Regions from separate parts of the Bradyrhizobium sp. UFLA06-24 genome, predicted to be linked through region 2. Evidence: predicted binding sites of a transcription regulator. Region 2 holds the regulator's gene; each other region holds the start of a gene.

Region 1 (9,961 bases), on a different contig from region 2:
GGCGGCGCATTGGGCGGGGTGATTTATCGCTGGCTCAGCGAGGAGCCCGCTGGCGTCGTCGTGGGCGCGAAGACGGCTTAGCGGAGAAGGGGGATCGGAGCTCTTGCTGCGGTCCCCTTACTTGCCCTTCGAGGGGCGGACTTCGGTGACGTGGCCCATCTTGCGGCCGGGACGCGGAGCGCCCTTGCCGTAGATGTGCACGGTCGCGCCCGGCACGCTCAGCCACTTCTCGTAATCGTTGATCTCGTCGCCGATCAGATTGGTCATGGTGACGACCTCGCCGTGGCGCACAGGCTTGCCGAGCGGCCAGCCTGCGATGGCCCGGATGTGCTGCTCGAACTGGGAGACGGACGCGCCGTCGAGCGTCCAGTGGCCGGAATTGTGCACGCGCGGGGCGATCTCGTTGACCAGCACCTTCGATCCGCCGCCATTGGCGAGCACGAACATCTCCACGCCGAGCACGCCGACATAGTCGAGCGCGGTCGCGATCTTGCCCGCGATGCTGCGCGCCTCTTCAGCCAGCGCATCGGGGATCGGCGCCGGCGCACGCGATATCTTCAGAATGTGGTCGCGATGCTCGTTCTCGGTGACGTCGAAACACTCGACTTGGCCTGATGCCGAGCGTGCGGCGATCACGGAGATCTCGCGCTCGAACGGCACGAACGCCTCCAGGATCGCCGATTTGGTGCCGAGGCTGGTCCAGACTTTCGCGATGTCGTCGCCCTCGCGAATGATGGCCTGGCCCTTGCCGTCATAACCGAAGCGGCGGGTCTTCAGCACCGCGGGCAGGCCGATTCTGGCGATCGCCTCGCGCAGCGAGGAAACGGAAGTGACGTCGGCATAGCCTGCAGTACCGATGCCGAGCCGCGTCACGAAATCCTTTTCGGCGAGGCGGTCCTGGGTGGTCTCGAGGATCTTGCGGTTGGGCAGCACCGGGCGGCGCGCGTCCAGCACCATGGCGGCTGCGGCCGGCACGTTCTCGAATTCGTAGGTGATGACGTCGACGTCGTGAGCGAACAGCTCGAGCGCCTCGACGTCGGCATATTCGGCGCAGGTCGCGTTCAGCACGACGTCGAACGCCGGCGAGTCCGGATCGGGTGAGAATACCTGGCAGCGCAGCCCGAGCCGTGCTGCGGCCATGGCCAGCATCCGACCGAGTTGTCCGCCGCCGAGGATCCCGATGGTGTCGCCGGGCTTCAGCTTCACCTGCTTTGCGTCAGTCACGCCTTGTCCTCCGGGCGCTCGGCAACCGCCTCGGTCTGGGCCTTGCGCCAGGCGGCGAGACGGTCCGACAGATCAGGATCGGACAGCGCCAGCACCGATGCCGCGAGCAGCGCCGCGTTGATGGCGCCGGCCTTACCGATCGCGAGGGTGCCGACCGGAATGCCGGCGGGCATCTGAACGATCGAATAGAGCGAATCGATCCCCTTCAGCGTCCTGGACTCGACCGGTACGCCGAACACCGGCAGTTCCGTCAGCGCCGCGGCCATGCCGGGCAGATGCGCAGCCCCTCCGGCGCCGGCGATGATGACCTTGAAGCCGGCAGCCTTGGCGCCCTTGGCGAAGGTAAACAGGCGCTCCGGGGTGCGGTGTGCCGAAACGACGCGGGAATCGGAGGCGACGCCGAGCGCTGCAAGCGTATCGGCAGCGTGCCGCATCGTCTCCCAGTCCGACTGGCTTCCCATGATGATGGCGATCGGCGCGGTCATGACGTCAATTGTGCTCGGAAAACAGAAGGATAGGCCAGATTAAAGGTTCCGGCCGGCGGCTCGCAAGGCGGTGGCAAGGAGAAGGGAATGCACTATCCTGTCTTGGTGAATCCCCGCAAGCCTTCATTGAGCAGGAAGCCCATGAAGAAACCAAAAAGGGCGACCGCCGCGAAGGCCAAAAAGGGCCGGAAAACCAGCGGGAGCCGCACGAAAACTGCACCCAAGCGGGTTGCGGCGCCGCGCCGCGCGGCCGCCGCCAATGACGCGGGCAAGGATGGCAGCAAGGCGGTCATCCGCAGCCTGCGGACCAAGCTGACGAAGGCGCTGCGTCGCGTTGCCGAGCTCGAGGCTGCGGCCGACACTGATTTCCTGCTGGATATACCCAACCGGCGGGGCTTCGAGCGCGAGCTCCAGCGCGCCATCGCCTATATGAAGCGCTACCGCGCCAGCGGCGCGCTGATCGTGCTCGATGTCGACCGGCTGAAGCCGATCAACGATTCCTTCGGTCATGCCGCGGGGGACGAGGTGCTGAAGGCGATCGCCACGACGCTGACGCGGCAGATCCGCGCCTCCGACGTGGTCGGTCGTCTCGGTGGCGATGAGTTTGCCTTGCTGTTGTGGAATCTCAGCGAGACCGATGCCAAGGCGAAGGCCGCCATCTTCGAGCAGGCGATCGACGATTTGTCATTCACCTTTCGCGGCCAGCACGTCACGGCGGGCGCCTCAGCCGGCATCTCGCTGCTTGGTGTGCACTCAGAGGCCGCCCGTGCGCTCGAGGAGGCCGATGCAGCCATGTATGTGCGCAAGGCCCATCGACGGCACGAGCCGCGGATCAGGCTCGTGAGCAGCTGACAGGGTGGCGAGATCTTCCGGCACGTTGCCGAATTTGCGCAGCAGCGTGGCATCGCCGAATTCGCCCGTCATGGGATCGCCGCTGCGGCTGAATGCGACCGCGCCGATATGACCGGTGCCGCGCGCCAACGCCTCGGCGCGCCGCAACGCGGCTGTCGAGCTCTGGCATTCCTCGGCGGCGCCCGCGACAGGCGATCCGTCGGCATCAATCAGGAAGGGCATTGCAACGTAATAGGTCACATCAGACATGGCGTTGCTCCTTTGAAGCTCAGGCGGCGCTGCTGTTGCTCCGCACTTTGCTGCGCGACGTCTCGGGGATGCAGCCGGCCGAAATCGCCGCCTGCAATTCCTCCAGCTCGGCTTCCAGATATTCGTTGGCCATGATCAGCGCCTTGATGGTGCTGCGCAGATTGCCGTCGCACATCGCGATCGCCTGATCGCAGGCCTGTTCATAATGGCTGTTGTCGAGAAGGGCGGGGACTGACATCGGCAGCGTCCTTGCGGGTTGTCTTTGGGCGTTTCCTGGGGGCCGGGGGCAGTATTTATGTTCCTCTTTTGTTCTTTTTGAGTCAAGCGGATTCACGCGCGGCAATTCGCCGGCGAAGCCAACGAGAGCAGGTGCTCGCGGGTCAGGCGATGATGTCGGGCGTGATCTGGTCTTCGATGAAGGCGATGCGGTCGCGCAACAACAGCTTGCGTTTCTTCAGCCGCTGTAACCGCAACAGATCGGGGGCAGGCGATTGATGCAGTGCATCGATCGCCGCGTCGAGATCTCGGTGTTCCTGCTGCAACCGGGTGAGCTCAGCTTCGAGCTCACGCTCGTTTTCATGGGTCATGTCTGCGGTGGCCGAAAACCGATAGCTTGAGATCAAGGCTGTGGATGCCCTGTGGAAATTATCGTCCTTGCGCGGCGTGATCGCAAGCGATCTGCCTCTCCACACACCGCCATCCCGCAAGATATTTCAATGATTCGGAGCCGCGTTGCGCAAGCGCATTGATATCATGGATCTTTCGGCGCGTGGTTCCTTACTCACGCTTCATTACATATGAATTTTCAAAAATGACGGTGCGACGACGGATACCCATCGACAGAACGAATCGGTGATGTACACTTCCTCGTCCGGATCGAATCCAAGGTTCACACCTACCGAGGAGGTTTCGAATGACAATTCAGGCACATCTGGTTGAATTGGAACGGAAGCATAAAACTCTCGAAAACGAATTGCACGAAGCTCTCGTGCACCTTTCAACAGACGACCTGCAAATTGTTGAGTTGAAGCGCCGCAAGTTGCTGGTCAAGGACCAGATAGAGCGACTGAAGCAGTCCGGCGACACGCTTCACTAGTAACCCCCGTAACAGCGTCAAGTTCGATCGTAGCCCTTCAGACAGGGATGAGACGCTTGCGCTCATCCCTGCTGTAAGGTGCACGCCGCGCGACATGAGCTTTTGTTTGGACGCGTTTCCTAACGCGAACCGGTCTCCACCCGATTTGAAACCGATCTAGATCTCGGCGAGCTCCGCGACGTGGTCCGCAATCGCGAGCGACGACGTCAGGCCCGGCGATTCGATGCCGAACAGATTGATCAGGCCTGCAACGCCATGATCGCGCGGACCCTGCATCAGGAAATCCTGTGTCGCCACCGCCGGCGGCACGATCTTCGGGCGGATGCCCGAATAGCTCGGCATCAGTGCGCCGTCGGGCAGTGTCGGCCAGTATTTGCGGATCGCGGGATAGAAGCGTTCGGCGCGTGACGGATCGACCTCATAGTCGATCGTCTCGATCCATTCGACGTCGGGGCCGAAGCGCGCCTGTCCCGCCATATCCAGCGTCAAATGCACCCCCAGCCCCCCGGGCTCGGGCACCGGATAAATCAGGTGGGAGAACGGCGCGCGCGCATTGCAGCTGAAATAGTTGCCCTTGGCGAGATAGGCCGGCGGAATCCGGTCGACAGGCATGCCGTCGATGTGACGCGCCACGTTCGTTGCGGAAAGTCCTGCGGCATTGACGAGCAGGCCGCATTGCAGCGTCATCGGCGCTTCGCCGCCGGCTTCGATCTCGATGATTCCGCCGTCCGCCTTGGCGCGGATCAGCGGCGTGTGGAAGGCAAAGGCTGCACCTGCCTCCTCGGCCTCGCCGCGCAGCGAGAGCATGTAGGCATGGCTGTCGATGATGCCTGTTGACGGCGACAGCAGCGCGGCATCGCAGGCCAGCGCCGGCTCCAGCGCGCGTGCGGCCTCACCCGGGAGCAACTGCATGTCGAGCACGCCATTGGCCTCGGCATGCGCCTTGATCGATTGCAGCTTCTCGGTTTCCTTCGGATTCGTCGCGACGATCAGCTTGCCGCAGTTCTTGTGCGGGATGCCGCGCTCGCCGCAATAGCGGTACAGCGCGTGCTTGCCGCTGACGCACATGCGGGCCATCCAGCTTCCGGCACGGTAATAGATTCCGGCATGGATCACCTCGCTGTTGCGCGAGGAGGTCACGGTGCCGATGGCCTCGGCTTCCTCGAGCACGATCACCTCGCGGCCGGCCTGTGCGAGCCGCCTTGCCACCGCGAGCCCGACCACGCCGGCTCCGACGACGACGCAGTCGACCCTATCCATGGTTGTGCTGGCGCCCTGTTGAAGAGGCTGATGGCGCCGGTTTGCCTTGCAGGCCTGCCGCGCGGCCGTTTTCCGTTAAGGAAGCATTTATCATGTCAGGGCAATTGCCGTAATTCACGTCACATTTTTCTGTTGGGCGTACAGGCGTTTACCCGATCCAAACCCGTGAAGCCAGACAATCCGCAGTTGAAATCGCGGGTGGCTGATGGCTGAGAAGAACTGGCAGGAAGGCAGCATGCTTCCGATTGCTGTGCAGGCCGTCGTGTGCCTGACCAGCGCGGTCGCGCCTTCGCGTGCCTATGCGGAGAGCCTCCCGGCGCCGAGCCGGCTCGGCGATCTCGATCCCAATCTGATCTGGGAAGTCCTGATTGGGGGCATCGTCGTCTGCGCGTTCCTGGTCGCCATCGCGCTGTGGATCCATTCCGCGCTGCGCCGGAACAGGCGTGCGCAGCTGCGCCGCAACGCCTTCATCTCTTCCGCCATGAACAACCTCAATCAGGGCGTAGTGATGACGGATGCGCAGCGTCGCATCATCTTCTGCAACGACCGCTATCTCGAGATCTACGGCTTGGCGCGCTCGGATCTCCGGGCCGGGATGACCGGCTACGACATACTTGAGCTCAGGCGAAAGCGCGGGGTCCTTGGCGTCTCCGACGACGACTTCTACGAGAAGGCGTCAAGTCCCAACGGCCTGATCACCGAATTGCCCGACGGTCGCGCCATTCTGGTCAAATATTTCATTCTGCCCAACGGCGGCTCGGTGGCGACCCATCTTGACGTTAGCGAGCAGCGCAAGCTGTCGCGGCAGCTTGCCGCGACCAAGCAATTCCTGGAATCGGTGCTGGACCACGTGCCCGCCTGCGTCGCCGCCAAGAACATCGAGGACGGCTGCTATATCTTCGCGAACAGCGCCTATGAGCGGTTCTGGGGATTGTCGCCTGACTTCGCGGTCGGCAGGAAAGCGCGGGAGCTGTTTGCGCCCGGCTCGGCGGCCAGCATCGAGGCGGCCGACCGGGCGGCGCTCGATTCGCCCGATGGCCAGTACCGCAACGAGTTCGAGGTCGATCGTGCCGGTGCGCGACGCATGGTTGCCTCGATCCGCATCGTGGTTCGCAACGAGAGCAACAAGCCGGAATTCCTGCTGGTGGTGTTCGAGGACATTACCGATCGGCAATCGCTGTCCAAGGAGCTGGAGAGCACCAAGAAGTTCCTCGAGCTCGTGGTGGACAACATTCCGGTCGCGCTGATCGTGGAGCAGGTCAAGGATGGCCGCTACCTGCTCGCCAATCGCAGCGCCGAGACGATCCTCAACCGCAGGCGCGAGGAAGCCACCGGCCTGACCGCCTCCGATATCTTCAATGCCAAGGAAGCCAAGCTGATCATCGCGCGCGACGAGGCCGCGATCAAGAAGCGCGGGATGATCACCGAGGAGCATCCGATCTCCACCAAGGACGGCTTGCGCCTGTTCCTGACCCGCCGTGCCACGGTGCTCAACGACGCCGGCGAGCCGCAATATCTGATCAAGACCCACGAGGACGTCACCAACCGCCGGCAGACCGAGTCGCGCATGGCGCATATGGCCTATCACGACGGCCTGACCGACCTGCCGAACCGCGCCGCCTTCCTCCAGGCGCTGAACCAGATGATCGAGGCCTGCGAGGGCACCGACGAGGAGTTCGCGGTGCTTTGCGTCGATCTCGACGGCCTCAAGGAGGTCAACGACGTGTTCGGCCACGCGCTTGGCGACAAGCTGCTGGTCGAGGTGGCGCAGCGGCTCCAGGATGCCGCACGCGGCGGCCTGGTGGCGCGCCTGTCCGGCGACGAATTCGGCCTGATCATCGACGGCAAGCAGCCCGATGCAGGCCTTGCGCTGGCGCAGCAGCTCGGCGAGGTGCTGGCGCCGGAGTTCCACATCGATGGCCGCGCGGTTCGTGCCGGCATCACCACGGGCATGTCGATCTTCCCGCACAATGGCCCCGATGGCGCCGCGCTGCTCGCCAATGCCGGCGCGGCCCTGTTCCGCGCCAAGCAGAAATCGCGCGGCACGATCAGCCTCTACCAGCCCGAGATGGACCAGCAGATCCGCGACCGCCGCGTGCTGCACCAGGACCTCTCGATGGCAATCAAGAACGGCGAGCTGTCGCTGGCCTTCCAGCCGCAGGGCATCGCGCGCAACAGCGTCGCCGAGAGCGAGATCATCGGCTTCGAGGCGCTGGCGCGCTGGCAGCACCCGGTGCGCGGCCAGGTCTCGCCCGCCGACTTCATCCCCATCGCCGAGGAAAGCGGGCTGATCGTCGAGATGGGCGAATGGATCCTGCGCGAGGCCTGCCGCGAGGCGGCGTCGTGGCCGAAGCCGCTCCAGGTCGCGGTCAATTTGTCGCCGGCGCAGTTCATGCACGGCGACGTGGTCGGGCTTGTTCATTCGATCCTGATCGAGACGGGCCTTGCGCCCGGCCGGCTCGAGCTCGAAATCACCGAGGGCGTGCTGATCGAGGATTTCGATCGCGGCCTGGCGCTGCTGCGTCGGCTGAAGGCGCTCGGGGTGCGGATCTCGATGGACGATTTCGGCAGCGGCTATTCATCGTTGAGCTATCTGCAGGCGTTCCCGTTCGACAAGATCAAGATCGACCGCGCCTTCATCGTCAATCTGGGCCGTAACCCGCAATCGGCCGCGATCGTCCGCGCCGTGATCGATCTCGGCCACGGCCTCGAAATGTCGATCATTGCCGAGGGCGTCGAGACGATTGACCAGCTCGCCTTCCTCGCTCGCGAAGGCTGCGACGGCGTGCAGGGCTATCTGCTCGGCAAGCCCTTGCCGATCGGACAATATGCCGGCCTCATCGGCCGCGTCGAGACCATGGAGCTTGCGCTCAAGACCGGCTAGAGCGTTTTCGAGCGAAGTGGCTACCGGTTCGCGTGAAGAAAACGCGTCAAGACAAGAATCTAGAGCCCCGTTCCGATTCCATCGGAACGGGAAAGGCTCTAGTGAGGAGAGACTTGGCTCGCTCCCTCTCGACGGTTTCATGGCGGATTACGACCTCGCGATCATCGGTGGCGGCCTCAATGGCGTCGGCCTCGCGCGTGATGCGGCCGGCCGCGGCCTGCGGGTCATCCTGATCGAACAGGGCGATCTCGGCGGAGCAGCCTCGTCGGCGACGCCGCGGCTGATCCATGGCGATTTGTCGGTGCTGGAGCGTCGCGGCTTCCGGCGGGTGCGCCGAGCCCTTGCCGAACGCCGAACCTGGCTGCGGATCGCGCCGCATCTGGTGCGGCCGATGAGTTTTGTGATCCCGGCGCATGCCGATGAGCGTCCGCCATGGCTGTTGCGGGCTGGATTGTATGTCTATGACGCGCTGGCGAACCGCGGCGGCCTGCTGCAATCGACCACGCTCGACATCACGCATCATCCGGTCGGCAACGCGCTGAAGCGTCCGTTCGGTATCGCATTTGGATACTCTGATTGTATTGTCGACGATTCGCGCCTCGTCGTGCTCACGGCGCTGGATGCCGCCGAGCATGGCGCCACGATCCGAACCGGGGCGCGCTGCGCCCGCGCCGACAGGACCGACATCTGGCGGCTCGCGCTGGTCGATCGCGGCCATCGCCGGGTGATCACGGCACGTGCGCTGGCCAATGCCACCGGGGGCTGGACATCGTTAGTCGCTGAGACGGTGCTGCGACAGCCGCTGCCGGCAATGGCAGCCGTACAGATGAGCCAGATCGTCGTGCCCAGGCTGTTCGAATCCGACAACGTCTATGTGTTCCAGAACAATGACGGTCGGCTGATTTTTGCCAGCCCGTTCGAACGCGGCTTCACGCTGGTCGGCACGGTCACGCACGACTTCACCGGCGATCCCGCTGTTGTCGCGATGCCGGGCGCCGATGTCAGCTATCTCTGCGAGGCCGTGAGCCGTTACTTCCGCGAGCGCGTCGCCCCGACCGACGTGGTGCGCACGGTCTCCGGCGTCAATTTGACGCTCGCAGCCGCACGGCGAAGAGACGTCACCACGCTGTTCCACGCGCGCCGGCGCAAGGCGCCGCTGCTCACGATGTTCGGTGGCGACGTCACGACCTCGCGGCTGCGCGCCGAGCGGGCGGTGACACGGCTGACGCCGTTCTATCCGATGTTGCGGCCCTGGACTTCAGACGCAGCATTGCCGGGCGGCGATTTCGCCTGGGATCGTTTCGAAACCGAAGTCGATCTGGCGCGCCACCGCTGGCGGTTTCTTTCCGAGCCGCAAGCGCGCCGCCTGCTCGCGGCCTACGGCACGCGGCTGCCTGATGTGCTGGGCGAGGCGAAGACACGCGAAGAGCTCGGCCCGGCCTTCGGTCCTGAACTGACCGGCGCCGAGGTACGCTATCTGATGGCCCGTGAATGGGCGCGCTTTCCCGACGACATCCTGTGGCGCCGTTCCAAGCTCGGCCTGACCATGCCTGCCGCGGATCGGGACGCACTAGCGGCCTTCATGGCGGACTTGGCTCGAACCAGTTGAGCAAAGCACGTTCCGCGGCTAGCGTGCGGCGGCATTGGGGTTGGCTGGGACGATGACTGACGAATTGCCTGGAACGGATACCGCGGCCGCTGCGGCAGGAGATGTGTCTCCGTCCATTGGCCAGCCGCTGTTGCGCATCGAGGGCGTGGTGAAGACGTTCGGAACGTTCCGTGCCGTCGACGGCGTATCGCTCGACATCAAGGCCGGCGAATTCTTTGCGCTGCTCGGGCCAAGCGGCTGCGGCAAGACCACGCTGCTGCGCATGCTCGCGGGGTTTGAGGCCCCGGACGAAGGGCGCATCC
Region 2 (9,961 bases):
CACCCGTCTGGTCGCCGAGATGGGCGGCATCGCCGAGCGCATGATCGTCGATTCCGTCGATGCGCTGATCCGCCGCGACGTCGCGCTCGGTCAGCGGGTCGTCACCATCGACGCCGAGCTCGACACGCTGCAGAGGAAGATCGAGGAGCGCGCCGTGCTCACCATCGCGCGCCGCCAGCCGATGGCGGTCGATCTGCGCGAGATCGTCGGCGCGATGCGCGTTGCCACCGATCTCGAGCGCATCGGCGACCTCGCCAAGAACATGGGCAAGCGCGTCGCGGCGCTGGAGACCGACTTCCATCCGCTCAAGCTGTTCCGCGGCCTCGAGCACATGACCGACCTCGTGCAGCAGCAGGTCAAGTCGGTGCTGGACGCCTATGCGGCGCATGATCTGCCGGCGGCGATGGCGGTGTGGAAGGGGGACGAGGAGGTCGACGCCATCTGCACCTCCCTGTTCCGCGAGCTCCTCACCTACATGATGGAGGATCCGCGCAACATCTCGTTCTGCATCCACCTGATGTTCTGCGCCAAGAACATCGAGCGGATCGGCGACCACGCCACCAATATCGCCGAGACCGTGTTCTACATGATCGAAGGCCAGGCCATCACCGACAAGCGGCCGAAGGGCGACATGACGACGTTCGCCACGACGGTCCCGAACACCTGATTACGCAAGGAGCGACGACCCGATGGGCGCACGCATCATGGTGGTTGAGGACGAGGAAGCTCTGACCGAGCTTCTCCGCTACAACCTCGAAGGCGACGGCTATGACGTCGAGACGGTGATGCGCGGCGACGACGCCGACACCCGTCTCAAGGAGCACATCCCCGATCTGATCGTGCTCGACTGGATGCTGCCGGGGCTGTCCGGCATCGAGCTGTGCCGCCGGCTGCGGACGCGGTCCGACACCAAGCAGCTGCCGATCATCATGCTCACCGCGCGCGGCGAGGAGAGCGAGCGGGTGCGGGGGCTCGCCACCGGCGCCGACGATTACATCGTCAAGCCGTTCTCGGTGCCCGAGCTCTTGGCGCGCGTGAAGGGCCTGCTCCGCCGCGCAAGCCCCGAGCGGCTCGCAACCGTCCTCGCCTTCGGCGACATCGAGCTTGATCGCGAGAAGCGCCGCGTGGCGCGCTCGGGCCGTCCGATCGATCTCGGCCCGACCGAATACCGCCTTTTGGAGTTCTTCCTCGAGCATCCCGGCCGCGTGTTCTCGCGCGAGCAGCTGCTCGACAGCGTCTGGGGCCGCGACATCTATATCGACGAGCGCACCGTCGACGTTCATATCGGCCGGCTGCGCAAGCTGCTCAATCTCGGCCGCGAGCAGGACCCCATCCGCACCGTCCGCGGTGCCGGCTATGCGCTGGACGATCGCTTTGCGAAGGCCGAGCAGACGTAGGTTTGCGCAGGTGAGTTGCGTACGACGGCTGCGGCGGTCTCAGCCGTCGCCGACACCGAGTCCGTTGAGCCGTGATCGTGTCACGGCTGTCGTCGTTGTCAGCTAAATTCGTTCAGCTCACCGCGCGCCCGGCTTCGCCGGCGCACGCCGGCGATCGGCGGCCGGCTGATACGCAACCCGCGAGTGCTGGGCGCAGTAGGGCAGGCCGGACAGCGCCTTTCCGCCGCAGAAGAAGAAATCCGGGCTCGAGGGATCGCCGACCGGCCAGTGGCAGGTGGCCTCGTTCAGCTCGAGCAGCGACAGCCGCTGGCTCATCGGCACCACGTTGTCGTAAGTGACGGGCTCTGCCTCGACCTCGACCTCGAAGGCCTGCGCCAGCGCGGTGTTGCCGCGCGCCATCGGCCGGCTCACCCGCATCATGTGCTGCGCGGGCCGCGCTTTGCGCGGCCGTGGAGCTGCCGACGTCGGGCTCTTGGCGCGGCCGGACAGGCCGAGCCTGTGCACCTTGCCGATCACGGCGTTACGGGTGACATTCCCAAGCTCGGCGGCGATCTGGCTGGCCGAAAGTCCGGCCTCCCAGAGCTTTTTCAGCTGCTCGACGCGATCGTCGGACCAGGTCAAAACCGTCATTGCACCCTTTCCTTCGCCGCGCGCCGCCATCTTCGGGGCGGCACGACGAATGCCTAAGTCTCGAAAAACCCGTGCCGTCAGAATCCCTTAAGGCTCGCCGGGCGCGCGAGATGCGCCCGAACGTTTACGCCGGTACATGAGGACTTCTGGGATCAGGACTGCTGCACGAGATGTCGTATCTGACAAGCCAAACGCTACAATATGGCGCGACTCACGCGCAAGAGTCCGCCGACTCGCTTCCACATGTTCCGTGGCGAAATTCCCGCAAAAACGCCACCGCAAGACTACGGAATCAGCGTTTCGCGAGGCTTTCCGGGCGGCATTGACACCGGTTTCACCAGGCCTAAGATAGTCGCGCGTGCCGCCCTTAAAAGGCGGCACGTTTCGTTTTCCGGGCCGGTCAATGGTGCGTTGCGCAATGCACCCTTCACCGTCCGCAACAATCAAGTGATCGTCATGACCAGCAGCGCAGCGCCGCATTTGCTCCCCGTTTTCGCCAGGGCCGACATTGGTTTTGAGCGCGGCGAAGGCGTCTGGTTGATCGCGACCAACGGCGATCGCTATCTCGATTTCACCTCGGGCGTCGCGGTGAATGCGCTCGGCCATGCCCATCCTGCGCTGGTCAAGGCGTTGCAGGAGCAGGCAACCAAGCTCTGGCACATGTCGAACCTGTTCCAGAGCCCTGATGGCGAGAAGCTCGCCGCGCGCCTGTGCAGCGAGAGCTTTGCGGACTTCGTTTTCTTCTGCAATTCCGGCGCCGAGGCGCTGGAGGGCGTCATCAAGCTGGTGCGCCACCATCACTTCTCCAAGGGGCACCCGGAGCGCTACCGCATCATCACGTTCGAGGGCGCCTTCCATGGCCGCACGCTGGCGACGCTCGCCGCGACGGGCTCTGCAAAATATCTCGAAGGCTTTGGTCCGCCGATGGACGGCTTCGACCAGGTGCCGCATGGCGACCTCGAGGCCGTCAAGAAGGCGATCGGCCCGCACACCGCCGGTATCCTGATCGAGCCGATCCAGGGTGAGGGCGGCGTGCGTTCGGCGCAATCAGGCTTTCTCAAGGCGCTGCGTCAGCTCTGCGATGAGAAGGGTCTGCTGCTCGCGTTCGACGAGGTGCAGACCGGCATGGGCCGCACCGGCGATCTCTTTGCTCACCGGCGCACGGGCGTCACGCCCGACGTGATGTCGCTGGCGAAAGCGCTCGGCGGCGGCTTCCCGATCGGCGCGATACTGGCGACCGCCGATGCTGCCGCCGGCATGGGCCCCGGCTCGCACGGTTCGACTTTCGGGGGCAATCCGCTGGCGATTGCGGCCGCGAATGCCGTGCTCGACGTCATGCTCAAGCCCGGGTTCTTCGACCACGTGCAGAAGATGTCGTTGCTGCTCAAGCAGAAGCTCGCCTCCGTGATCGACCGCCACCCCGATGTCGTCAGCGAAGTGCGCGGCGAGGGGCTCCTGATCGGCATCAAGGCCGTGGTGCCCTCCGGCGACCTGGTCGCAGCGCTCCGCAACGAGAAGCTGCTCACCGTCAGCGCCGGCGACAATGTCGTGCGCTTCCTGCCGCCGTTGATCGTCACCGAAGCCGAGATCGAGGACAGCGTCGTCAGGCTCGAACGCGCCTGCACGGCGCTGTCCGGCAACAAGCGGGCGGCAAGCTGATGAGCAAGTCACCCAAGCACTTCCTCGATATCAACGAGCTGCCGCTGTCGGAGCTCAAGAGCATGCTCGCGGCCTCCTCCGCCATGAAGGCGAAGCAGAAGGCGCATCAGCCGGTCAGGCCGCTCGAAGGCAAGACGCTGGCGATGATCTTCGAGCGGCCGTCGACCCGCACCCGCGTCTCGTTCGATGTCGCCATGCGCCAGCTCGGCGGCGAGCCCATCATGCTCACCGGCGCCGAGATGCAGCTCGGCCGCGGCGAAACCATCGCCGACACCGCGCGCGTGCTGTCGCGTTATGTCGATGCCATCATGATCCGCATCCTCAATCACGAGGCGCTGCTGGAGCTCGCGGCGAACGCCACGGTGCCTGTCATCAACGGCCTGACACGGCGCTCGCATCCCTGTCAGGTGATGGCAGATCTGATGACCTTCGAGGAGCATCGCGGCCCCATCGAAGGTCGGACGGTGGCCTGGACCGGCGACGACAACAACGTGCTGGCGTCCTGGGCCCATGCCGCCGAGCGTTTCAAGTTCAAGCTCAATGTCGCGACACCGCCGGAACTCGCTCCGAAGAAGGTGATGCGCGACTTCATCAAGGCCACCGGCGCATCGATCGTGATCGGTACCGATCCGGAAGCCGCCGTGAAGGGCGCCGATTGCGTCGTCACGGACACCTGGGTGTCGATGGGCGACAAGGAAGGCGAGCACCGCCACAACGTGCTCAAGCCCTATCAGGTCAATGCCAAACTGATGTCGCTGGCCAAGCCCGATGCGCTGTTCATGCACTGCTTGCCCGCCCATCGCGGCGAGGAGGTCACCGACGAAGTGATCGACGGCCCGCAATCGGTCGTGTTCGACGAGGCCGAAAACCGCCTGCACGCGCAGAAGGGCATTCTGGCCTGGTGCTTTGACGCGGTGAAGTAGCCTTCCTTGTAGCCCGGATGGAGCGCAGCGAAATCGGGGGGCCGGGGATGGACTAGTCCCGGATTGCGCTGCGCTCCATCCGGGCTACGCAGGCCGTCGTTCCATCGACGGAATGCGGGCGTACCTCTTTCATTTTGCATCGACCGATCCCAGATAGAGCGCCATGGTTTCCCAATCCCCCGACATGAAAACCGGACCCGAGGGCCCGGTTCGCGCGCCTTCGGCGGTTCCGATCGACGATGCCGTGCTGCCTTACGAGGTCGACGCGCTCGACGTCCGCGGCCGCCTGGTGCGGCTCGGCCCCGCGCTCGACGACATCCTGACCAAGCACGATTATCCTGCCCCGGTCGGCAAGCTGCTCGGCGAGGCCATCGTGCTCACGACGCTGCTCGGCTCTGCGCTGAAATTCGAGGGCCGCTTCATCCTGCAGGCCCAGACCGACGGTCCGGTGTCGTTCCTGGTGGTGGATTATCAGGCGCCGGATCGCCTGCGCGCCTATGCGCGCTTCGATGCCGAGCGTCTCGGCGATGCCAAGGATTCCGGCGCGCTGCTCGGCCGCGGCCATCTCGCCATGACCATCGATCAGGGGCCCGACATGAGCCGCTACCAGGGCCTGGTCGCGCTCGACGGCGGCAGCCTGGAAGATGCCGCGCACGAATATTTCCTGCGCTCCGAGCAGATCCCGACGCGCGTGCGTCTTGCGGTCGGCGAGGAGTGGCGCTCGAGCGACGGTGGCAAGCATCGCTGGCGTGCCGGCGGCATGCTGATGCAGTTCTTGCCGAAGGCGCCTGAGCGCGCGCGGCAGGCCGACCTGCATCCCGGCGACGCGCCCGAAGGCGCCGAGGTGCATAGCATCGCCGAGGATGATGCCTGGGTCGAGGCGCGCTCGCTGATCGAGACTGTCGAGGACGTCGAGCTGATCGATCCCGATCTCTCCGGCGAGCGGCTGCTCTACCGCCTGTTCCACGAACGCGGCGTGCGCGTGTTCAACCCGCTTGTGCTGAAGGCGCAATGCTCCTGTTCGCGCGACGCGGTTGCGTCGATGCTGAAGAGCTTCTCGCCGGATGATCGCATCGCGATGGTCAAGGACGACAAGGTCGTCGTGACCTGCGAGTTCTGCAGCTCGGTCTACCAGTTCACGCCGCACGAGGCGGGCGTGGAGAGCGCCTAGGCGCCACGTACGTCATTGCGCACCATATACTTGGTGTCATCGCCCGACTTGATCGGGCGATCCAGTACTCCGAGACGGTAGCGATGAAATCGAGAGGCCGCGACGTACTGGATGCCCCGGTCAAGCCCGGGCATGACAGTTGTGGGTGCCGTCCGCTCTAGTTCAACACCCGCTTGTTGTCAGGGCTGTCGAGCGAGAACGTCGGCACCTCGATCTCGAAACGCTCGCCGGTCTCGCTGACCATCTGGTAGCGGCCGGTCATGAAGCCGGAGGCGGTCGAGAGCGGGACGCCCGAGGTGTATTCGAAGCGCTCGCCGGGGGCGAGGGTCGGCTGCTCGCCGACGACGCCTTCGCCCTTGACCTCCTGCTGCCGGCCGGAGGCGTCGGTGATGATCCAATGCCGCGTCTTGAGCTGCACGGTCTCCTCGCCGGAATTGGTGATGACGATGGTGTAGGACCAGAAATAGCGCGAGCGGTCGGCCGACGACTGCTCCGGAACAAAGTTCGGCTCGACGGTCACTTCGATCTGGCGGGTCACGGCGCGGTACATGGTTGCCATCATAACGAAATCCTCGTCCGGAACCAAATGCCGCGGGGGCTTTGGCGACATCGTCCCGCCAGAATTAACGGGGAAGTACACCCCCAAGATACACCCGTATGTGATCCGGCCGCTTTGCGAGGCGGCGACCGGACCGATACACTCCCTTAGAAACGTCGCGATTTGCGGAAGGGTTTTTGGGCCCCGATGACCATTGCCGATCAAGTGACGGGATCGATCGCAGGAACCGCAAGCGCCACCCCCGCGGGTGCCAAGCCCGTGGAGGCGAAGCTGCGTGCGCCGGCGATCACGCTGCCCGCCATCGGCGAGCGCGAGCTCAGGCTCGACCTTTTTCGCGGCCTGGCGCTGTGGCTGATCTTCATCGACCATCTGCCGCCGAATTTGCTGACCTGGTTCACGATCCGCAATTACGGCTTCAGCGACGCCACCGAGATCTTCATCTTCATCTCCGGCTACACCGCCGCGTTCGTCTACGGCCGCGCCATGCTGGAGAACAGCTTCGTGGTCGCCACCGCGCGCATCCTGCGCCGGGTCTGGCAGATCTATGTCGCCCACGTCTTCCTGTTCACGATCTTCCTCGCCGAGATCTCCTATGTGGCGACCAGCTTCGAGAACCCGCTCTACACCGAAGAGATGGGCATCATGGATTTCCTCAAGCAGCCCGACATCACCATCGTGCAGGCGCTGCTCTTGCGCTTCCGTCCCGTCAACATGGACGTGCTGCCGCTCTATATCGTGCTGATGCTGGCGCTGCCGCTGATCCTGTGGTCGATGAAGTGGAAGCCGGACGTCACGCTGGCGCTGTCGGCCCTGCTCTACGCGGCGACGTGGGAGTTCGACCTCTACTTCTCGGCCTATCCGAACGGATTCTGGGCGTTCAATCCGCTGGCATGGCAATTGCTGTTCGTGTTCGGGGCCTGGTGCGCGCTCGGAGGTGCGCGACGCATGTCGCGCATTCTCGCCTCCCCGGTGACGATGTGGATCTCGATTGCCTATCTCGTCGCAGCGTTCTGCGTGACGCTGACCTGGTACGTGCCGCAGCTGTCGCACTACATGCCGAAGCGGCTCGAGCAGTGGATGTATCCGATCGACAAGACCGACCTGGACGTGCTGCGCTTCACGCATTTCCTGGCGCTGGCGGCGCTCACCGTGCGCTTCCTGCCGCGTGAGTGGCCGGGCCTGAAATCGCCGTGGCTGCGGCCGCTGATCCTGTGCGGCCAGCATTCCCTGGAGATCTTCTGTCTCGGCGTCTTCCTGGCCTTTGCCGGCCATTTCATCCTGGCCGAGGTCTCCGGTGGACCGGCCATGCATGCGCTGATCAGTCTCGCCGGAATCCTGATCATGTGGGCGGTGGCTTGGGTGATTTCGTGGTACAAGCGCGTGGCTGACAAAAGCGGTGCGAAAACCAAAAACGCCGTCGGCAACGCCGATCTGGCGGGAGGGGGCTGATGAAGGCGAAGGTACTCCTGAGCCTGATCCTGCTGTGCGGTGGCCTCGCCGCGCCGTCGGCGCGCGCCGAGGATGCTGCGCCTGCTGCTCCGACCCTGCCCGCGGCGTGCGAATTGCCGTCCTACCTGCTGACAAGCGAAAGCCAGCTCCACAAGGTCGCCGACACCGTCAAATCAGGCAAACCGCTCGAAATCCTGGTCGTCGGAAGCCGCTCGACGACCATTCCGTCGTCGGAGAGCAGCTCCTATCCGGCGCGCATGGAGGCGATCCTCAAGGAGAAGCTGCCGCCGTCGGAGGTCGTGCACGTCTCCGTAGAAATACAGAGCAAGAAGACCGCGGAGGAGACTGCCGGAAGCTTCGTTAAGCTGATGGAAGCAAAAACGCCTACTTTGGTGATCTGGCAGACCGGGACCGTGGATGCTATCCGATCCATCGATCCCGACGAGTTTCGCAACGCGGTGACCGAAGGGGTCGCTGCGTTGCAAAATGCAGGGGCTGACGTCGTCTTGATGAATTTGCAGTACAGCCCCCGCACCGAAACCATGATCTCGGCGCCGCCTTATCTTGATAATATGCGGGTGGTGGCGCAGGAGCATGATATCCCGCTGTTCGACCGTTTCGCGATGATGCGGCAGTGGAATGATCAGGGTCAGTTCGACCTGTTCAGCCCGACCCGCGGCCCAGAGCTGGCGAAGCAGGTCCATGATTGCATCGGCCGGGCGTTGGCACAGTTCGTGATCGACGCCGCCCATCTGGGGCCGGCCGAGCAGCAAAATTGAGGTCTAGCGTTAATGAGTTCTCTCCGCCCTTTTTGCCTGTCGACACGGCTGGCTGCGCCCGCAGCGGCGGCGCTGCTGATGCTGATGCCCATCGTGCAGACACCCGCTCGCGCGCAAGCCGCGCAGACGACAGCTGCTCCACAGCAGGCGGCTGATCCCGCTCCGCCGTCACCGTCCCAGACGACCGTCGCCGCAACCGGCCAGCCGGCAGGCGAGCAGCGCGGTCTCACCTCGCGCGCCATCGACAAGGTGAAGCAGGTCGCGAAATCCGCCGGCGATATTTTCAGCCGCGTGCCCTGCCTGTCGCCGAAGGGCGTCTCGAAGACCATGGGCTCCTTGCCGCATGTCGCGAACAAGCTCATTGCCGGCAAGCCCGTCGTGATCGTCGCGTTCGGCTCGTCCTCGACCGCGGGCTTTGGCGCGAGCTCGCCGGACTTCAACTATCCGAACCGCCTCGCCGTGCAATTGCGTCGGCAATATCCGACCGCCGATATCACCGTCATCAATGCCGGTGTCGGTGGCGAGGACGCGCCCGAGATGATGAAGCGCCTCCAGAAGGAGGTGATCGACGTGCATCCTGACATGGTGATCTGGCAGGTCGGTACCAATGCCGTGCTGCGTAACCTCGATCCCGGCGATACGGCGAAAACAGTGGAAGAAGGCATCAGCCGGATCCAGGCCGCCGACGAGGCCGACATCGTGCTGGTCGATCCGCAATATTCACCTGCCGTCAACAAGCGCGCCGAGAGCGCGGGCAAGATGGTGAAGTTGCTCGGCAAGGTCGCCGAGCTGCGTCACGTCGGCATTTTTCCGCGCTTCGAGGTGATGCGCGACTGGCACGAGAAGCAGGCGCTGCCGGTCGAGAGCTTCGTCATCGCCGACGGCCTGCACATGAACGATTGGGGCTATGCCTGCTTCGCCCAGTTGCTCGGCGACGACATCATCCGCTCGGTCGGCCAGATCAAGCTTGGCGTCAACGTGCCGGCGGATGTGCGGACCTATCGGCCGATGTAGGCACGGGTGCCGCAAGGTGGGCAAAGGCGCGCTCCTCGCGCGCCGTGCCTGCCGTCTCTCAGCTTAATCGCCGCAATTGGTGGGCACGCTGCGCTTTGCCCACCCTACAGAACTCGTTTCTCACGCCTTCTCCAGCGCCGCGGTCAAATCCTCGATCAGATCATCCGGATGCTCGAGCCCGGCCGAGAAGCGGATGAATCCCTCGCCGATCCCGAGCTCGGCGCGTACCTCGGGCTTCAACCGCTGATGTGTCGTCGTCGCCGGATGGGTCACGAGGCTCTTGGCATCGCCGAGATTGTTCGAGATCTTCGCGAGCTTGAGCTCGTTGAGCACGCGGAAGGCCGCGGCCTTGCCGCCCTTCACCTCGAAGCCGACCAGCG
Region 3 (9,961 bases), on a different contig from region 2:
TTAGGTTCCAGCCCCTGTTCGACGGCGCGCGGATCGGCATTGCCGCGCGCGCGTTCACCCTGTAGATGGTAGCGGTACCATAATCTGACGCGCCTCGCTGGCGCATCAGCACAAGCGACAGGACTCCAGGGAGATATCTTCGATGCCGGTCACCCCCCACAAGGCCCAGCGCCCCTATCGCGGCGTGTTCCCCGTCGCCCCCACCATCTTCGATGAGCGGGGTGAACTCGACCTCGAGGGCCAGCGCCGCTGCATCGATTTCATGATCGATGCCGGCTCGCACGGCATCTGCATCCTCGCCAATTTCTCCGAGCAGTTTGTGCTGACCGATGACGAGCGCGAGACCGTGATCCATGCAGTGCTGGAGCACGTCGCCGGCCGCGTGCCCGTGATCGTGACCACCACCCATTTCAGCTCGGCCGTGTGCGCCGCGCGCAGCAAGCAGGCCGAGGCGGCGGGCGCCGCGATGGTTATGGTCATGCCGCCCTATCACGGCGCGACGTTCCGGGTGCCTGAAAAAGGCATCGTCGAATTCTTCAAAGTGCTCTCGGGCGCGATCAACATTCCCATCATGATCCAGGACGCGCCGGTCGCGGGGACGCCGCTCTCCGTCGAGCTGCTGGCGCGGCTCGCGCGCGACTTCGCCAACATCCGCTATTTCAAGGTCGAGGTGCCCTTTGCCGCGGCGAAGCTGCGCAGCTTGATCGAGACCGGCGGCAGCGCGATCGAAGGTCCCTGGGACGGCGAGGAAGCGATCACGCTGATGGCCGATCTCGACGCCGGCGCCACTGGCGCAATGACCGGCGGCGGCTATCCCGACGGTATCAGGCAGATCATCGATCCCTATTTCGCCGGCGATCGCGAAAAGGCGAAGGCCGCCTATGAGCGCTGGCTGCCGCTGATCAATTACGAGAACCGCCAATGCGGCCTGATCGCCTGCAAGGCGATGATGCAGGCCGGCGGCGTGATCAAGTCCGACACAGTCCGCCATCCGCTGCAGCCGCTGCATCCGGCGACGCGCGCGGGCTTGCTGGAGCTGGCCAAGGAGCGCGACGCGCTGGCGCTGCGCTGGGGGAAGTAGAGTCTCTCCTCCGTCATTGCGAGGAGCTCTTGCGACGAAGTCCAGAGTATTTCCGCGGATACAGTCTGGATTGCTTCCCTGCGCTCGCAACGACCGAGTTTGTTGAGGCTATCGCGCCAGCTTCCACTCACCAATGATGCGAAAGCGTGCTTTCGCCTCATCCTGTTTGAACAGCGTGATGCGATCGATCTCGAGCGTATCGAGCTTCAGCGCCGCGAACCGTCTGCGCAGCATCTCCAGGATGGGCCCGTGCCGCTCGGCATCGAGCCTTCCCGTCAGCGTCATGTGGAAGCGGAATTCTTCCATCACGTAAGGGTAGCCCCAGCGATCGAGATATTCGCGCTGGCGCTGGCTCAGCTTTTCGGGCTTGCGCCGCGCGCGATCTTCCGCCGTGAGCGCTGGGCGAAAGCAATCGAAATCGCGGACGCAATCGGCGGCCAATTGCTGGAGAGCGTCGACAGGTTCGGCGGGGATGACGGCGATGAAGCCGCTGATGGCATCGACGATCGGCCGGATCAGCGGAATCGGCCGCACCTTGCCGGCGAATGTCGCGCACGCAGTCACGAGCTCGGCCTCGGTCCTGCCTGATGCCAGGGCCATCGGTGCCTTCAACGTGCCGTGAAATCCGTATTTGCGGGGATCGGCGGTGACGTCGCGCCAGTCCGGCGCGACGCGGAGCGCCTCATCCGGAAACGAGACCTCGTTTCCGGTGTAAGCCTCATAGCCCAGCAGCTCGGCGCCGAAGCGGGACAGCGCGTTGTCAGCGCCGGCGGCAAAGTAGATCGCATAGCGGGGAAAACCTGTCATCGTCGCAGCATAGCCAAATTATGCCGCAACGACAGTCTCGCGCGGCATTGTTGCCGTGCCGAGCAGCCGCGTTGCATCAGTCAGATGCACGAGCTTTCCGGCCGATATCACCGCAACCAATCGCGGTCGCAGCGGTACGCTGTCGTCGACGAGCAGGATGTCGGCGCGATGCCCTGCGGCGATCGTGCCGCGATCGGTCAAGCCGGTGGCTTGCGCGGGCGCCGACGAGATCAGCTTCCAGGCCTCGCCCAGCGGCAGCACGCCGTCCGCGGCGAGGCGGAACGCGGCGAGCAGCGGAGCGGGGTAATAGTAGTCCGAGGCCAGCACGGAGCAGAGCCCCTTGGCGATCATATCCGATGCCTTGGTCCAGCCGGTGTGGCTGCCGCCCCGCACGACGTTCGGCGCGCCGTAGACGATGTCGTCGCCGGCGGCCGCGGCTTCGCGCGCGGTCTCCTCGTTGATTGGAAACTCGGCGAGCGTCACGCCCATGGTACGAAAGTCCCGGCGCATCTCCGGCGTCGCATCGTCATGGGAGAGCATCCGCACCCCGGCGGTGCGCGCCGCCGCGGCCAGTCGGGTGATCGAGGCCGGAACATCGGCCGCACGCGACACGATACGCGCAACCAGCTTGTCGAACGCCGCGCTCGACAGTCCGGTGCGCTCCACCATGCGGTTGCGCTTGCGCGGGCTGGCCATGTCGGCGACGGTGCCGTCCATGTGATCGTTGAAGGCGAACAGGTCGACGCGGCCCTCGGCGAGCCACTGGCCGATCTCTGCCTCGGCATCGAGATTGTAGGTCTCATGCCGCAAATGGAAGCGGGTGTCGGCGGCGAAATGCGGACGCTGCCGCTCGATCGCCTCGAGCAGACGTCGCGCGTTGTCGCCGCTGCGCAAGCCGGGCTCCCACGACCAGGTCGTGGCGTGGAAAACCGTGGTGATGCCGTTGCTGATGACCTGGCGGTCCGTCTCCGCCAGTGCCACGTCGATCGGGAAATCGACGCCGGCGCGCGGCATCATCTGCCGCTCGAAGGCGTCGCCGTGTAGATCCACGATGCCGGGGAGCACCAGCAGATTGCGCGCATCGATCGCGAGCCGCGCCCGGCCGCGCGGCGCATCGATCTGAGCAATGTCGGTTCCGGACACCCCGAGGGATGTTTCGACGAGGTCGGAGCCGATCAGGGTTCGGCCGGCTTCAAGGAAAATGTCTGTCACGCGACCGCGCTTCGTTTGGTGGAAGATGAACCTGCTTCGTATGCTGCCAGGAATTCTTCAATCGAGAGCTTGCGGAAATCGGGCAGTGCTGCACGCAATTTGTCGTGATCCCAGTCCCACCAGGCCAGCTCCGCGAGCCGTCCGGCAATCTCCTCGGAGAACCGGCGCCGAACGATGCGCGCCGGATTCCCCGCGACGATGGTGTAGGCCGGCACGTCCTTGGTGACGATGGCGCCGGCCGCAATCACGGCGCCGGTGCCGATGTTGCGGCCGGGCAGCACGATCGCGCCATATCCGATCCAGACGTCGTGGCCGATACGGACATGATGCTGCCGCCGCCAATCAAAGAACTCGGCGTCGTCGCTCTCGCTCGGGAAGTAAGCACTGGAGCGGTAGGTGAAGTGGGCCTGCGTGGCGCGATGCATCGGGTGATTGCCGGGATTGATACGCGTCATCGCCGCGATCGAGCAGAACTTTCCGATCGTCGTGTAGGTGATCTGCGCGTCGTTGACGACATAGGAGTAATCGTCCATCGCCACTCCATGCAGGATCGTCCGCGCGCCCACCTCGGTGTAAGCGCCGAGCCGCGTCTCGTGCAGCTTCGCGGAAGGATCGATGGTCGGCTCGACCGATAGCACCTTGGCCATATTGCATCCGGAAGTTCGAGGACGGGCGTTCCTCTTCGAGTGCCTTGATGACGATGTCGTGACGCGACGATGACAGGGGATGAGATGTGCTGGATCGCCGCACTGCGGTCCCGGTGTCACACAAGTGTTAAGCACGCGCGTTAGCGGTTGGCTCCAGCTGCTACTCGGGAGCTCTGCATGCTGGTGTTGGAAGGTCTGACGTGCCGCTTCGGCGCAAAAGCCGCGGTGGACGACGCTTCGTTTCAAATCGCTCCCGGCAGCTTCGTCGGTGTGATCGGGCGCTCCGGCGCCGGCAAGTCGACCCTGCTGCGGACCATCAACCGTCTGGTGACGCCGACCCAGGGCCGCATCCTGTTCGACGGCCTCAACGTCACCTCCTTGCGCGGCCGGGAGCTGCGGCAGTGGCGGGCGCGCTCGGCGATGATCTTCCAGCAGTTCAACCTGGTCGGCCGGCTCGACGTGCTGACCAACGTGCTGATGGGGCGTCTCGCCACCATGCCGGCCTGGCGCTCGCTGTCGCAGCTCTGGTCCGAGCAGGACAAGGCGCTGGCGATGTCGGCGCTCGAACAGTTCGATATCGCCGCGCTCGCCGCGCAGCGTGCTGACCAGCTCTCCGGCGGCCAGCAGCAGCGCGTCGCGATCGCCCGCGCCCTGGTGCAGCAGCCCGACATCATCCTCGCCGACGAGCCGATCGCCTCGCTCGATCCGCGCAATACCAAGATCGTCATGGATGCGCTGCTGCGCATCAACAAGCATTTCGGCATCACCGTGCTCTGCAATCTGCATTCTCTCGACCTGGCGCGCGGCTATTGCGACCGCCTGATCGGCATGGCGGCGGGCCGCGTGGTGTTCGACGGCGCGCCGTCGGCGCTGACCGATCTCGTCGCGCGCGAGCTTTACGATCTCGAAGCCGCCGACGTCATGGGCGCTACGCCTGCGCCGGTGCATACGGGCGTCCCGGCACTCGGAACGGCCGCGGCGGCCTGAGCGGCGTCACGCTGCTTGCTTTCATACGAACCGACCTTAACCAAAGAAGGGGCTAACGATGATCACTCGCAGACTGGTTCTTGCCGGCGCAGCCGCGCTGACCTTTGCCGGATCCGCTTCCGCCGAAGACTGGCGGGCGAAATATCCGGAAATCACCTTCGCCGCGATTCCGGCGGAGAACGGCTCGGGCGTGACAGAGCGCTACGCTCCCTTCATCAGCTATCTATCGAAGGAACTCGGCGTCAAGGTGACGCTGCGCGTCGCCAATGACTACGCTGCCCTCATCGAAGGCCAGCGCGCCGGCAATATCCAGATCGGCTATTATGGTCCGGCATCCTTTGCGCGTGCCCGTCTCACCGGCGTCAAGACCGACGCCTTCGTCATCGACGTCAACTCCGACGGTTCGAAGGGCTACTATTCCGTCTTCTACGTGCTGGCGAAGTCGCCCTACCAGAAGATCGAAGACCTCAAGGGCAAGAATCTCGGGCTTGTCGATCCGAATTCCACGTCCGGCAACAACATGCCCCGCTTCAAGCTGAATGCGATGGGCATCGATCCCGACGCCTATTTCTCCAAGGTGGTCTTCACCGGGAGCCACGAGAACGCCGTTCTCGCACTGGCCCAGGGCACCGTCGACGTCGCCGCCAATTGGTGGAACGCGGACGACGATTCCAACCTGACCCGCATGCTCAACAAGGGCATGGTGAAGTCGGCCGATGGCACCGTGATGAAGAAGGAGGATTTCCGCATCATCGTGAAGTCCGACCTCATCATCAACTCGCCCTACGCCTATCTCAGCGACCTGCCTGAAGACATGAAGGCCGCGATCAAGAAGGCCTTCCTCGACGCGGCGCAGAAGGACCCCGAGGCGTTCAAGAAGCTCTCCGACGGCAAGAACAAGCCGTGGGAGCCGGTCGCCACCGAGGACTACAACAAGACCATCGAGCTGATTAAGTTCGTCGACAATCTGCGTAAGAAGGCGTCCTGAGCTCGTCGGGACGATGCACCTCGAGCCGGGTCGATGGACCCGGCTCTTTTTCTTGATGGACCTATCCGCCGAACAGATGACGATCGCGGTCTCGATTCTCCCGGAGCAGCAGCTCGCAGCACTGAACAGCGCCTATCGCAAGGCGGTTGCGCGCAAGCGCCTGCGTCTCCTAGCGGGCCTCGCCGTTTTCCTTGCCGCGATGATCGTGTCGTCGATCGGCGCCGAGGTGAACCTTCGCACCTTCTTCACATATTTCGGCAACTTCGTCAGCTATTTCGACCGCATCCTCACCCTCGACGGCGGCCAGCGGGTCTGGACCAATGTCGGCGAGTGGTTCTGGGGCCTGCACAAATGGCTGAAGCTGCTCGGCGAGACGCTGCTGATCAGCTATGTCGGCACGCTGCTCGGTGCCGTCCTCGCTTTCGCGTTGAACTTCTTCGCTGCCGAGAATACCTCTCCCGCGCGCTGGCTGCTCTTCACGGTGCGGCGCCTGCTCGAATTCGCGCGCACGGTGCCCGGCATCGTCTTCGCGCTGATCTTCGTCATCGCGTTCGGCCTCGGCCCGATGGCCGGTGTGCTCGCGATCGCGATCCACTCCACCGGCGCGCTCGGAAAGCTGTTCTCGGAGATCGTCGAGAATGCCGACATGAAGCCGGTCGAGGGCATTCGTTCCACCGGCGCGAGCTGGCTCTCCTGCATGCGCTTTGCGATCCTGCCGCAGGTCTCGGCGGGCTACGCCAGCTATGCGCTGCTGCGCTTCGAGATCAACGTGCGCGAGGCCTCTGTGATGGGCTTCGTCGGCGCCGGCGGCATCGGGCAGGAGCTGATCGTCGCGATCCGAAAATTCTACTACTCCGACGTCAGCGCGATCCTCGTGACCGTCATCGTCACGGTCTTCCTGATCGACATCACGACCGGCTGGGTGCGCGGCCGCCTGTTCGGCAAGGAGGCGCGGACGTGAGCAGGAAGCCGGAGGTGAATGCCGCGGAACTCCGCGGCCGCTATCCCCAAATCTTCGATCGGCCCGCATCGTCGCGCATGGCGACGCCTGTCGTGCTTGCCGCTGCACTGGCGATCTTCGCGTTCGGCCTGGTCGATCTCGATTTCTCGCCGTCGCGTTTCATTTCGGGGCTGAGCCAGCTCGGCTGGATCAGCATGATGATGATCCCGCCAGATCCCGGCTCCTCGCTGCCGCTCTATCTGAAGGCGCTTGGCGAGACGCTGTCGATCGCGCTGCTCGGCACCACGCTCGCGGCAGTGCTCGCGCTGCCGGTCAGCCTGCTCGCGGCGCGCAACGTCGTGCCGTCGATCATCCTGCGCTTTCCGGTGCGTCGCTTGCTCGATTCGATCCGCGGCGTCGATACGCTGATCTGGGCACTGGTGTGGATCAACGTGGTGGGACTCGGCCCATTCGCCGGCGTGCTCGCCATTGCCGTGTCGGATTTCGGCGCTTTCGGCAAGCTGTTCTCCGAGGCGATCGAAGGCGCCGACCAGAGACAGGTCGAGGGCATCCGCGCCTCCGGCGGCAGCGCGCTGCACGAGATCCGCTTCGGCCTGATGCCGCAGGTGCTTCCCGTCATCGCCGGTCAGGTGCTGTATTTCATCGAATCGAACACGCGCTCGGCCACTATCATCGGCATCGTCGGCGCCGGCGGAATCGGCCTGCAGCTCGCCGAGCAGATCCGCGTGCTGGAATGGCAGAAAGTGTCGTTCCTGATCCTGATGATCCTGGTCGCCGTCGCAGGAATCGATTTCATCTCCGGCAAGCTGCGCTTTGCGATTATCGGGCGAAGGGCTGTGGCCTGAGTCCTTCGCCTCTCCCCGCTTGCGGGGAGAGGCCCGAATTTGCGAAGCAAATTCCGGGTGAGGGGGAGTCTGTCTCTCACCGTCATTGCGGAGGCAGCCCCTCACCCCAACCCTCTCCCCGTAAGAATGGGGCGAGGGAGAAGAGGCTGTGCCTTAAGGCTCGACCAAAAACTCCACCCGCTCCGCTGCGAACCGCGAGTGCTTCGTCACCAGCGGCTTGCCGTCGAGATCTTGGTCGGTCGCGTCGACCACCAGGATCGGTCGCCCCAGCGGCAGGTCGAGGCGCGCGGCGTCGGTCGCATCGACAATGCCGGCGGTGATCCTCGTGGCGCCGCGGCGGTAGTCGCGGATTCCGTAATGCTCCAGCATCTTCGTCATCGAACGCGTGGCGGCAAACACCGTGCCCGCGCCTGGAAACAGCTCGGCCGACAGCCATGTGGTCGAGACGCAGATCGGGGTGCGGTCGGCGAGGCGAATCGCTTCGATCCGCACCAGGGGCGCGCCGGTCTTCAATCCCAATTCCCGTGCGAGCTCGCGCGTTGCGACATCGTCTGACGCCTCGATCATCTTTCCATGCGGCTCGCGGCCGTCCGCACCGACGATCTCGGAGAAGCGCGTGCGCGAGCGCAAGGGATAGGCGAGCTTCTGCGCCTCGACATAGGTGCCGCTGCCGCGCTCGGCGCGCACGAGGCCGCGCTCGGCAAGGGCCGCGAGCGCGCGCCGCACGGTATGCCTGTTGACCCGGTAAGTTTCGGCGATCTCCATCTCGCCCGGCAGCTTGTCGCCGGCGGCGAAGCGGCCGTCGGCGATGCCGCGTTCGATGCCATCGGCAACGAGGCGCCACAGCGCGACGCCCGAGGAGGCGGTGTCCTGCATGCTCATATCGCCGATCAGCCTAGCCCGAAAATCACACCCTTGTCACGAAACAGTCATGGCGCTCCCGTATGAAGTTGTCTAGTATAATAGACAACTTGGATTCGGCAAGTTCTTCCCTAAGTTCGGTGATTTCGGTGAGCCAACACAATACCCAGCAAGCCCAGCGCCAGGCCGTCATGGCCGTGCTGGCGCACGCGGAGGCGGGCGAGATCGCCGCCCGTCTCCGCACGATTCCCCTGCCAGGCCATCAGGATCTGCGTATGCCGGAAAACGGTCTCGTCATGCTGCGCGGCCGGGTCGGCGGGGACGGCGCGCCGTTCAATCTCGGAGAAGCCACCGTGTCGCGCGCGGCGGTGCGGCTTGCGAGCGGCGAGGTGGGGTTCGGCTACACGCTTGGGCGCGACGGCGAGAAGGCGCGGTTGATCGCCCTGTGCGATGCGCTGGTGCAGTCGCGCGACTTTGCTGCGACCGTCGAGCGCGATGTAATCGCGCCGTTGCGCGAGCAGCTTATGGTCCGGCGCAAGCAGCAGGCCGAACAGGCTGCGGCGACAAAGGTTGATTTCTACACCATGGTGCGCGGTGAGGGGTGAAGCCATGACCACGATTGCGGAGCTGCCGCCGGGATTCGCCGACAAGGTGTTGTCGGCGCAATCGACCTTTCGCTCGGTGATGGATGCGATGGCCCGGCCGGGTTCGGTCCAGCGCATCGTGCCAATGGCGGGAACGGCGGGCCCCATGATGCGCGGCACCGCCGCGATCGCGCTGACGCTGTTCGACCACGACACGCCGCTCTGGCTCGATGCAGGGATGTCGGAAAGCTCCGACGTCCTGAAGTGGTTGAAATTTCACACCGGCGCGCCCGTGGTGCAGGACACGTCGGTTGCCTCGTTCGCGCTGATCAGCGACGGCGGCGCGCTGCCCGCGCTCGAACGGTTCGCGCTCGGCACCAATGAATACCCTGACCGTTCGACCACTCTGATCATTCAGGTCGATAATCTGGACTCCGGCCGCAGCTTCGAGCTGCGTGGCCCAGGCATCGATGGCGTCGCGACGCTCCATGCCTCGATCAAGCCGTTCGACCTGTTCGAGCGTCTGCGCATCAACGAGGCGCTGTTTCCGCGCGGCATCGACCTGGTTCTGGTTGCCGGCGATGCCGTGGTAGCGATCCCGCGCACGACGCGCATCGTGACCAAGGGAGGCTGACGCATGTATGTCGCAGTCAAGGGCGGCGAACGCGCCATCGAGAACGCCCATCGCCTGCTCGCCAATGCGCGGCGAGGCGACCAAAGCGTGCCTGAGCTCTCGCTCGACCAGATCTCGGAGCAGCTTGGGCTGGCCGTCGACCGCGTCATGAGCGAGGGCTCGCTCTATGATCGGGAGCTCGCGGCGCTCGCCATCAAGCAGGCGCGCGGCGATCTGATCGAGGCGATCTTCCTGGTCCGCGCCTTCCGCGCCACCTTGCCGCGCTTCGGCGCCAGCCAGCCTGTTGACACCGGCGCGATGCGGGTGCAGCGGCGCGTGTCCTCGACCTTCAAGGACATTCCCGGCGGGCAGATC

What was found. Region 2 encodes PhoB, which activates phosphate uptake and scavenging genes when phosphate is short. Its sites were predicted from a motif close to TGTCATNNANCTGTCAT; they were not measured.
Region 1: IF809_RS05665 (YdcH family protein) is a predicted target of PhoB. The motif match lies at 3,622-3,638, and genes of this name have one in related genera.
Region 3: phnC (phosphonate ABC transporter ATP-binding protein) is a predicted target of PhoB. The motif match lies at 3,806-3,822, and genes of this name have one in related genera.

The regions. Positions count from the first base shown of each region.
Region 1 is NZ_JADFUE010000004.1:98,272-108,232, reverse strand. Features, by position in the region: gene aqpZ (aquaporin Z) at 1-81, shown strand, start outside; gene IF809_RS05695 (5-(carboxyamino)imidazole ribonucleotide synthase) at 118-1,224, opposite strand; gene purE (5-(carboxyamino)imidazole ribonucleotide mutase) at 1,221-1,709, opposite strand; gene IF809_RS05685 (GGDEF domain-containing protein) at 1,851-2,561, shown strand; partial or broken gene IF809_RS05680 (hypothetical protein) at 2,562-2,810, opposite strand; gene IF809_RS05675 (hypothetical protein) at 2,830-3,048, opposite strand; gene IF809_RS05670 (YdcH family protein) at 3,191-3,397, opposite strand; gene IF809_RS05665 (YdcH family protein) at 3,724-3,906, shown strand; gene IF809_RS05660 (NAD(P)/FAD-dependent oxidoreductase) at 4,063-5,166, opposite strand; gene IF809_RS05655 (sensor domain-containing protein) at 5,372-8,050, shown strand; gene IF809_RS05650 (glycerol-3-phosphate dehydrogenase) at 8,190-9,659, shown strand; gene IF809_RS05645 (ABC transporter ATP-binding protein) at 9,712-9,961, shown strand, end outside.
Region 2 is NZ_JADFUE010000003.1:213,339-223,299, forward strand. Features, by position in the region: gene phoU (phosphate signaling complex protein PhoU) at 1-667, shown strand, start outside; gene phoB (phosphate regulon transcriptional regulator PhoB) at 690-1,397, shown strand; gene IF809_RS04930 (GcrA family cell cycle regulator) at 1,515-2,027, opposite strand; gene IF809_RS04935 (acetylornithine transaminase) at 2,484-3,686, shown strand; gene argF (ornithine carbamoyltransferase) at 3,686-4,609, shown strand; gene IF809_RS04945 (Hsp33 family molecular chaperone) at 4,773-5,780, shown strand; gene apaG (Co2+/Mg2+ efflux protein ApaG) at 5,938-6,330, opposite strand; gene IF809_RS04955 (OpgC domain-containing protein) at 6,526-7,788, shown strand; gene IF809_RS04960 (SGNH/GDSL hydrolase family protein) at 7,788-8,567, shown strand; gene IF809_RS04965 (SGNH/GDSL hydrolase family protein) at 8,580-9,581, shown strand; gene IF809_RS04970 (O-succinylhomoserine sulfhydrylase) at 9,702-9,961, opposite strand, start outside.
Region 3 is NZ_JADFUE010000011.1:84,938-94,898, forward strand. Features, by position in the region: gene IF809_RS12120 (methyl-accepting chemotaxis protein) at 1-4, shown strand, start outside; gene IF809_RS12125 (dihydrodipicolinate synthase family protein) at 143-1,081, shown strand; gene IF809_RS12130 (DUF1045 domain-containing protein) at 1,190-1,888, opposite strand; gene IF809_RS12135 (alpha-D-ribose 1-methylphosphonate 5-triphosphate diphosphatase) at 1,907-3,100, opposite strand; gene IF809_RS12140 (LbetaH domain-containing protein) at 3,097-3,747, opposite strand; gene phnC (phosphonate ABC transporter ATP-binding protein) at 3,925-4,734, shown strand; gene phnD (phosphonate ABC transporter substrate-binding protein) at 4,793-5,722, shown strand; gene phnE (phosphonate ABC transporter, permease protein PhnE) at 5,799-6,683, shown strand; gene phnE (phosphonate ABC transporter, permease protein PhnE) at 6,761-7,528, shown strand; gene phnF (phosphonate metabolism transcriptional regulator PhnF) at 7,682-8,410, opposite strand; gene phnG (phosphonate C-P lyase system protein PhnG) at 8,581-8,994, shown strand; gene phnH (phosphonate C-P lyase system protein PhnH) at 8,999-9,607, shown strand; gene IF809_RS12180 (carbon-phosphorus lyase complex subunit) at 9,611-9,961, shown strand, end outside.